Regions from separate parts of the Priestia sp. YIM B13489 genome, predicted to be linked through region 1. Evidence: riboswitches for the same ligand, from Rfam matches in the RefSeq annotation. Region 1 holds a riboswitch; each other region holds the start of a gene.
What was found. Region 1 has a riboswitch for thiamine pyrophosphate ahead of ACFX4W_RS03475 (thiamine phosphate synthase). Riboswitches for the same ligand answer to the same signal wherever they lie in the genome.

Region 2: another riboswitch for thiamine pyrophosphate. It lies ahead of thiM (hydroxyethylthiazole kinase); the one in region 1 lies ahead of ACFX4W_RS03475 (thiamine phosphate synthase).
Region 3: another riboswitch for thiamine pyrophosphate. It lies ahead of thiT (energy-coupled thiamine transporter ThiT); the one in region 1 lies ahead of ACFX4W_RS03475 (thiamine phosphate synthase).
Region 4: another riboswitch for thiamine pyrophosphate. It lies ahead of tenA (thiaminase II); the one in region 1 lies ahead of ACFX4W_RS03475 (thiamine phosphate synthase).

Annotation. Positions count from the first base shown of each region.
Region 1 is NZ_JBHZOQ010000036.1:318,987-321,187, forward strand. It holds gene crcB (fluoride efflux transporter CrcB) at 1-284, shown strand, start outside; gene ACFX4W_RS03470 (hypothetical protein) at 332-547, shown strand; TPP riboswitch at 710-811, shown strand; gene ACFX4W_RS03475 (thiamine phosphate synthase) at 934-1,557, shown strand; gene thiO (glycine oxidase ThiO) at 1,541-2,201, shown strand, end outside.
Region 2 is NZ_JBHZOQ010000053.1:2,657,619-2,659,819, reverse strand. It holds gene thiE (thiamine phosphate synthase) at 1-505, opposite strand, end outside; gene thiM (hydroxyethylthiazole kinase) at 519-1,325, opposite strand; TPP riboswitch at 1,402-1,510, opposite strand; gene ACFX4W_RS19335 (MFS transporter) at 1,703-2,201, opposite strand, start outside.
Region 3 is NZ_JBHZOQ010000053.1:3,932,367-3,934,567, forward strand. It holds gene ACFX4W_RS26140 (ethanolamine ammonia-lyase reactivating factor EutA) at 1-696, opposite strand, end outside; gene thiT (energy-coupled thiamine transporter ThiT) at 853-1,461, opposite strand; TPP riboswitch at 1,494-1,594, opposite strand; lysine riboswitch at 1,769-1,953, shown strand; gene ACFX4W_RS26150 (amino acid permease) at 2,056-2,201, shown strand, end outside.
Region 4 is NZ_JBHZOQ010000053.1:2,641,809-2,644,009, reverse strand. It holds gene ACFX4W_RS19265 (TspO/MBR family protein) at 1-492, opposite strand, end outside; TPP riboswitch at 719-816, shown strand; gene tenA (thiaminase II) at 912-1,601, shown strand; gene ACFX4W_RS19255 (aldehyde dehydrogenase) at 1,630-2,201, opposite strand, start outside.

The DNA of each region.
Region 1 (2,201 bases):
CAATGCTGTTTGTAAACTTGCTTGGTGCGTTTGGGCTTGGTCTTTTTTACGGTAGTTATTATGGAAAGGTTCCGAGTCATGCTTATGATGATTCAATATTTTTAATGATTGGCATTGGTTTTTTTGGTGCCTTTACCACTTTTTCAACGTTCAGTGTGGAAACCGTACAGTTAATTCGAGAAAAATCTTATCGGAAAATGCTGGCGTACGTGGGGATTTCAGCATTGGGAACAGTTGGTTTATTTACAGTCGGTTTACTGGCAGGAACGTTTTTATTTAAGTAAAGAGAACGTTTCTAGTAGGGAAAAACAAAAAGACGGAGAAGTAGAGAATGGATAGAAAAGCAGAAGTTTGGAAATACATTTTGTTGATTGTAGCTGTTGCAGGTCAGATCATCGGTTTTTTATTTTTATTTATAAATGTTGTGGCGGCATTTATTTTTTACGGTTTTTATATTCTAACTTTTATTATGTTACTCCTGCTGTTTATATGGGATCGGAAAAAGGAAAAAGACAAGGAAGAATTTGACGACTATACCGATTACTAATCATATAAAAAGCAGAATGATGCGGTGCGCCGGACCTCTTACTTAGTAAAGAAGCTTAAAAGATACATCTATAAAAGGAAGAGAGCCGTAAGAGCATAAAGAGATATTGTATTTACATCTAGTTGTGTTATAATTTTAAGTGCGAAAACAAAATCAATAAATAGCAATCACTAGGGGAGCTTTTTGAAGCTGAGACGAATGTATTTCGGACCCTTTGAACCTGATCTGGTTTGTACCAGCGTAGGGAAGTGGCGATCATGTTTACATAACGATGCATGCTAACCACTCTACGTTGTAGAGTGGTTTTTTTGTATGTAATAAAGCCCTCTACACAAGATGAAGTGGTTGAAATTTCTTTTTATTCTGAACGGAAAGGTTTCGATCATATGGATATTCCTAAATTTCATGTCGTTACAACAGATAAGCAGCCAATTGAAGAGGTTCGGGACATTTTAACGGCTATTGAGCCTTTTGCGGGTGCCATTCATATTAGAGAAAAAAAGAAAACGGCAAAGCAGATTCAATGTTTGCTAGAAAGCCTGCCATTTTGTCTCTCTAAAATTATTGTAAATGACCGAGTTGATGTAGCGCATGCTTTAAAAGCAAAAGGCGTACAGCTTGCCTATCATAGTTTAGATGTTTCGTGTGTTAGAGACGTATTTCCTTCTCTTATTGTCGGAAAATCAGTTCACTCTGTGGAAGAGGCTTTAGAAGCTGAAAAAGATGGTGCTCACTACATTCTATACGGACATATTTATTCAACACATTCAAAAAAAGGATTAAAAAGTCGAGGGGTAGCAGCACTAAAAGAAGTAGTAGATGCTGTACAGATACCGGTTATTGCCATTGGAGGAATTACACCTGTAAATGCCAAAGAGGTGCTTCAAACAGGAGCACACGGTATAGCTGTGATGTCTGGTGTCATGCTTGCGCAAAATCCCCTTAAAGCGATTAAACAATATTCTCATATATGGACATCTGGAGGTGGAGAAAATGAAGCAGCATTATGATGTACTGTTAGTCGGAGGAGGCATAATCAGCTCTTCTATCGCTTATCATTTGTCAAAACAAGGAGCATCAGTGGCCATTCTTGAACGAAATCAAATTGGTTGTGAAGCTTCAAGTGCAGCAGCTGGTATTTTAGGTGCTCAAGCTGAAATTGATGAAGAAGGTCCTCTTTTAGACCTTGCTATTAAGAGCAGAAGCATGTTTCCTGAGCTGGTGAAGGAACTAAAAGAAAAAACGGCCATCGACGTAGAGCTCATTCAAAAAGGCTTATTAAAAGTCGCTGTAACAGAAGAAGATGCACACGTATTAAAGAAAAAAGCTGCTCAGCACCACCGATGGGATGAACATGTAAGATGGATCGATGTAAAAGAAGCGCGTTTGTTAGAACCCGGGCTCTCTCCAGACATATACGGAGCCATTACAATACCGGGGGACGGCCAGCTAGCTCCGGCTAAGTTAACGCAAGCTCTTGCTCATGGAGCCTTGTATCACGGAGCAGATATATTCGAATACTGTGATGTTCATTCTCTTATTATGGAAAATGAAACAGTAAAAGGTGTACAGACGTCCAAAGGCTCTTTTTACGGAGAAAAAGTAGTTATTGCAGCAGGCTCATGGGCTAAACGCTTTATTTCTTCTGAACATT
Region 2 (2,201 bases), on a different contig from region 1:
CTACAATTGGAAAGTCAATATTCTGGTTTCGCACTTCTTCAATTAACTTTGTACCTTGCACTGCTTTTGCGTCTTTTTTTGTAGAAGTAGGAAAAACAGGTCCCATTCCTACATAATCCGCCCCGTCTCTTATCGCTTGCTGCAGCTCTTGTACATTATGAACAGAGACGCCCACAATTCCTTTTCCTATTTTCTCTCGAACAATATGAGCTTTTTCATCTTCTTGTCCAATATGAACGCCATCTGCTTGTAAGCGGATCGCTAAGTTTAGATCATCATTCACCACAAAAGGAACGCTGTGCTGCTGACAAATTTGCTGAAGTTCCTTCGCCAGCTGATATTTCGCTTCTCCTGTTAAGGCACCCTCGCCTTTTTCACGGAATTGAAACACGGTAACGCCGCCTTCAATTGCTTCTTTCAACACTTCTTTCGGATCTTTTTTACAGTTATTGCTGCCCATTATAAAATAAACTTGCAGCAGCTTTTTGATTTCTTCATTTGTCATTTTCCGGCTCCTTTTAACGTTGATGTACTCTTGCATATGATTCAATATCCTGCCCAGATAAAAGATGAAGCTGATTTAACAGCTCAATTTGAAAGCTTCCCGGCCCTTCTTCACCTTTTTTCGCTGCGGCGATTTCACCTGCCACTCCGTAAAAACTTAAAGCAGCAACGCTTGCCTCGACATATTCTTTTTCTACAGCAGCGAAAGCTCCTATAATTGATGTTAGCAGACACCCAGTCCCCGTCACTTTCGTAAATAACGGGTGACCGTTGTCTACTGTATACGTTTTGTTTCCATCTGTGATTACATCTTGTTTACCCGTGATAACAATCACCGTATCTAATTTGTTCGCTGCTTTTTCAGCAAGTTCAATGACGTCTCCTTGCCCTTCTAATGAATCAACGCCTTTAATGAGCCATGACTCGCCTACGACATTCGCAACTTCAGCAGCGTTACCACGAATAACTGCCATATTTAATTCTTCTACAAGCTGACGTGCTACTTCTGTACGAAACGGTGTCGCTCCGGCTCCTACAGGATCGAAAATAACCGGCACGCCATTTTCATTTGCTGATTTTCCTGCTATTCTCATCGCTTCTACTTCTTGAGCCGTCAGTGTACCCATATTTAAGACAAGCGCTCCGGCGATTCGTGCCATGTCAGCCACTTCTTCCTTCGCATAAGCCATAACAGGTGAAGCTCCTAGTGCAAGCAGTCCATTTGCTGTAAAGTTGGTTACCACAACATTCGTAATATTATGAACAAGCGGACTTGTATCTCTTACTTTTTCTAATTGAGCTGAAATTTTACTAATATCCATGTTTTTTTCACTCTTTTCATTTAGTTTTAACACTGCAAAAAAAAGACAAAAAAGCACCTTGCATGCGCAAAGTGCTTTGGTATGTACTCACATTCCCTGCGCTGGCATTATCCAACAGGTTCAAATGGTCAACAGGCGTCCCTGTACTCTCAGCCTGCCCCGCGCAAGCTCCCATACTATTCTTGTTACGTTTAAAGTTTACTATTAACCTTTTTTATTTGCAACCATTTCACTGTTTTGCCGATAAAATAAAGCTTCTCTATAGGGTGAGTGGCGCTTTAAACCTTACACCATTCCTAAAAGAATAATCAATAGACCTCCAGTAAGCTACTCGAGGTCTTCAATTCCCTAAGAATTCTATCATTTTTTCCTTATGGTTATTTCTCTTGAACCGCTTGATTTCTCACAGCTGTTTTTCTGTCCTTCCCTGCTCTTAAAGATAAAAGAAAACAAAGCAGCAGTACAAGTGCAGCTGATACGTACGGATAATTAATGTTTATATCAAAAAGAAAGCCTGCTACAACGGGTCCAATAATATTCCCAAGACTTGTATAAGCAGAATTTAGTCCGGCTACATACCCTTGGTCGTCTTGTGCCATCATCGACATTTGCGTGCTGATTGCCGGACGTAAAATATCTGTTGCTAAAAAGACGATGAATGTCACAACAATAATAAGCCAGTACGTGTGCACAAACAGCGTAAGTAAAATAAAAAGTCCCGTCATCATCAAGCAAAACGAAATCACTCTTTTTTCACCAAACTTATTTAAAATCCAGCCAAAAATCGTAACCTGCACTACGGCCCCCGCAATAGAGCCAAACGTAATAACAAACGCAATATCTTTGGGCGTAAAGCTAAATTTATGATCAACAAAT
Region 3 (2,201 bases), on a different contig from region 1:
ATAATTCACGGTTTCTTCAGCTAGTAATTGACAGATAGACGAGAGCTTTTCAAATGCTGCTTTTTCACCTTCTCGCAGTGTCAAAGAATTATTTTTCAAAAATTCAGTTAAATGAGACGAAACGTAGGTAACAAGACCGTCTTCATTTAGTCGAATTAATCTCCCGCCTACATGCAGTGTAAACGTTTCTATCACTTTTCCATTTTGACATAAAGCGATGTTAGCAGTGCCTCCTCCTACATCAATATTGGCAATTACTGCATTTGTTTCAGCAGAACGCTCTATTGCTCCCGATCCTTTTGCTGCTAATATTCCCTCTAAGTCAGCGCCGGCTGTTGCAACAACAAAATCCCCAGCATGTTCGGCTAGATAGTGAACGATACTTTCTGCATTTTGCTTTCTGGCCGTTTCTCCTGTGATGATCACAGCACCTGCCTCCACTTGATCTAAGGAGATTCCTGCGTTCTTATACTCTTGTTCTAGTAGTACCGTTAATCTTTGAACATCGATTTCAACATCGTTTAGCATAGGGGTGGTATAGATAGAACTTACATACGTTACGCGACGATCAATAATTTGACAGCCTGGCAGCGTAAACTGATTTTGTTGATTTGCTATTAACAGCTTGCTTACAATCAGTTTTGTTGTGCTTGTTCCGATATCTAAACCTATGCTCGTTATCCATTTCTGTAGCATGCTATCAATCCCTTATCTCGTTTGAATATGGTGATTATCATAAAACAGTTTTTTGAATATTTCACTAACTATGTTATCAAACCTGACACACTTTTGTGTAAACAAAGGTGACAAATGACAAAAAAGACTAAATCTTGGTAGATTTAGTCTTTTTGCTTATGATGAGTGTGATTTAGTTACAATCATTCTTGATGCGGATGGAATTAATAGTGAAAGAATGATTAAGCAGGCTATTAGTGACCCTACCATTGAAATACCGTTCATTGAAAAAGAATACCATAGAGCGGACATACCCTTTGGCGCATATGATCCCCAAAAAATAATGCCCGCAATAAAGTGCCAGAAATACCGTGCGAAGCTGCCGATAACAAGGGATAAAACAATCAAAACAAAAGCTTTTGATCTGTTATTGTTAGCTAAATTTGTTTTAATAGATTGCGAAAAAATACCTCCAAAACCTATAAAAGCAAAAGCCACAATATATTCAATAAACGTTTGTAGCGCTGTTAAAATATAAGCCGTTCCTGTTGCCAACTGCAACAGCCCCCATAATAGACCAGATAGAGCCCCGCCTTTTACTCCCCAGCGAAAGCACATAATAAAAATGGGCACCATGGAGAACGAAATACTCACAGCCGTTGCAATCTTAATGGAAGGCAAAAGATCAAGTAGAAGTGCTAATGCTGCAAAAATAGCTATTTCAATTTTAGCCTGTAAAGGTAATGCTTTATTCACGTTTCTCACTCCTGTTTTTGAATCATTCATATCAAACGGTTTACACAGGAGTAAGCAAATATATGCTACTATTCCCACATTCCTACGCTAGCGTTAACTAACAGGTTCGAAGGGTCTGAACAATTTGTTCACTCTCAGCACGGCGGCTCCCCCTGTGGTACGTTCGGATATTTATGTAGTATTATGACAACATTCATTATACCATATGTAGCAAAATAGATTCGAGAGATTTCAAAGATGTTTCTATTTTCTGAATCTATTTTTTATAATGACAATCGTTTTAGTATTTGGTATACTTCTTTTATGTCAAATGAATATAAAAAACCCTCATCCTAATCGATGAGGTAGAGGTCGCAGTTTTTAATAGTAAAGCAACGGAAATGCAGAGAACATTGAGGATGTTGCTTGAAAGGAAAAATTGCCGAAGTTTAGATCACTTCTCGGTTGATTTAAGCTGGGGCTGTCTCCGAACAGGAACAGAACTGTCACATCATGCGAGTGATGTGAAGAGCTATCTTCACGGAAGGTTGACGCGGTTTTCAGATTTAAAAGCGCGCACATATACTGCGGGCTTTTTTTATGTTATCCCGTCTCTTTCCGTACATTCGAAAGGAGTATTTATCTATGCAAGAGCAGCAAGAATTAAAACGTGGGTTGAAATCTCGCCACTTAACGATGATTTCATTAGGAGGAGCCATCGGAACCGGCTTATTCCTAGCAAGTGGTGGAGCAATTCACACAGCAGGACCTGGGGGAGCGCTTTTAGCTTA
Region 4 (2,201 bases), on a different contig from region 1:
ATTTGCTTGAAATACGACAAACACATTGACAATAGTCGCAACAGAAATCCATCCAAGATAAAGCGAAATCGGCAGACGCATAAACCATGTCGTCATTCGAGAATGCTGAATAATGGAATACACAATCATTAATGTGCCTAGAATAAAGAGCATAACTAAAAGAGATAACTTATAGTAATCGTTTTGGAAAATAAAGATCCACGCACTATTTAACAAACAGTTTAGAAAAAACCAAATGCCGATACGTGCATATATTTCCTTTTGATCTTCTCTTGCAAAAAATTGGCGTATAACCCAAATGGTTAATAATAAATAAATAACGCCCCAGATAGCAAAAGCATAACCCGCTGGTGTAAACAACGTAGGAACTTGCGCAGAAGCTTCTCCCGTTGTTTTGCCTCCTATTGGAATGGCATTTGCTAAATAATTCACAAGCAGTGTAATAGCCAAGCCTACTGTATTTAATACAGCATACAAACGAAATTTCGCCATTTTGTTCTCTCCTTTCTTCTATTTATATGGGAGTGTTTCGGAGACGAAAACGGCTCTTCCCTTCATTAATACCTCTTCTTCCCTAAAAATATGCATTTTTAAACAAAAATGATTAAAAATAGCTTTAAGAAATTTCCTCTTTAAGAAAGAAAAGCGGTTAGCACACAATTTCCCATAACGCTTTCTATTTTTCAGAATATATGGTAAGTTAAACTTAGATTAATAGGAAGTCCACTAGGGGTGCCACCGGCTGAGACAAGTTTTCTTGATCCCTTTGAACCTGATCTGGCTCATACCAGCGTAGGAAAGTGGCAATGTTCAGTTTTTTACTGTCCTTTGCCACTCCGTTTATAAACGGAGTGTTTTTTATTTCCTTTATGTGCTTGTTTGTGACTTCCTCATATTAAAGGAGGATTTTGATGTCATTTTCATCTCAATTAAGACAAGAAGCAAACTATATTTACGAAGCCATTTTTAACCATCCTTTTATTAAAGGAATTGCTGAAGGAAACGTGCCAAAAGAAGCGCTTATTCACTACGTTTCTCAAGATTACGAATACTTAACAGCATTTGTTCGCATTTACGGCGCTGCTTTAACAAAATGCCGCACGCGTACCGAAATGGAAGCCTTTAATGCCGGCATTTCTACGGTATTACATAGTGAAGTACACCCTCACAATAATTTTTGTGAAGTAGCAGGCGTACGTTATGAAGACCTTCACACTGAGACGCTTTCACCGACGGCCAGCCACTACATTAACCATATGACAAGTGTTGCGCATACAGGCAGCTTAGCAGAAATCATTGCAGTGCTTCTTCCATGTCCATGGACGTACGTTGAAATTGGCCAGCGCATTACAGAACAAGTAAATCCATCTCCTTCTCATCCTTTTTATGAATGGATTCAGTTTTATAATAATGAAGAAATGAATGGCACAACACAATGGTTTTGTAACAAGCTTGATGAACTCGCCGAACAAGCTACTGAAGAAGAACGTAACCGTATGAAAGATCACTTCATCAAAAGCTGTGAACTGGAGTATTTATTTTGGGAAATGGCATATACCCAAGAAAAATGGCCGCTTTCTCAGCTTTCACTTTCAAAATAACGAAAAAGCCTCCTATCAGGAGGCTCTTTTATTTCAATAGTTTTTTGATCATTTTCAAGCTTTGTTTTTCCGAAGGATAGCGGAATGACAAATCAAACTTGGTTGTTTGAGACAGCATGCTTTTAAAATGAGTGAATGTCTGAAAGCTGTCTTTTCCATGATATTGACCCGTGCCGCTTTCTCCCACTCCGCCAAACGGCAAATATGGCGTAGCGATATGCATAAGCGTATCGTTTATACAGCCTCCTCCAAATGAAAGGCGCTCCGTTATCACGTTTTGCACATCTTCACTTTCTGTAAATAAGTAAAGAGCTAACGGCTTAGCTTTTTCTTGAACTTTATGAATGACTTCGTCTAGTGTTTCATATTCAAGCATAGGAAGAATAGGCCCAAAGATTTCTTCTTGCATAACATCTGATGTCCAGCTTACTTCACTTAACACCGTAGGTTCTATTGTTAGCGTGTTTTTATTGTACCCGCCTCCAACTATAGCATTTCCGTCTTTTAAAAACTCAACTAGCCGAGTAAAATGACGCTCACTGACAATACGGCCGTAGCGGTCGCTTTCAAGTGGATTACTACCGTAAAATTGAGAAATTG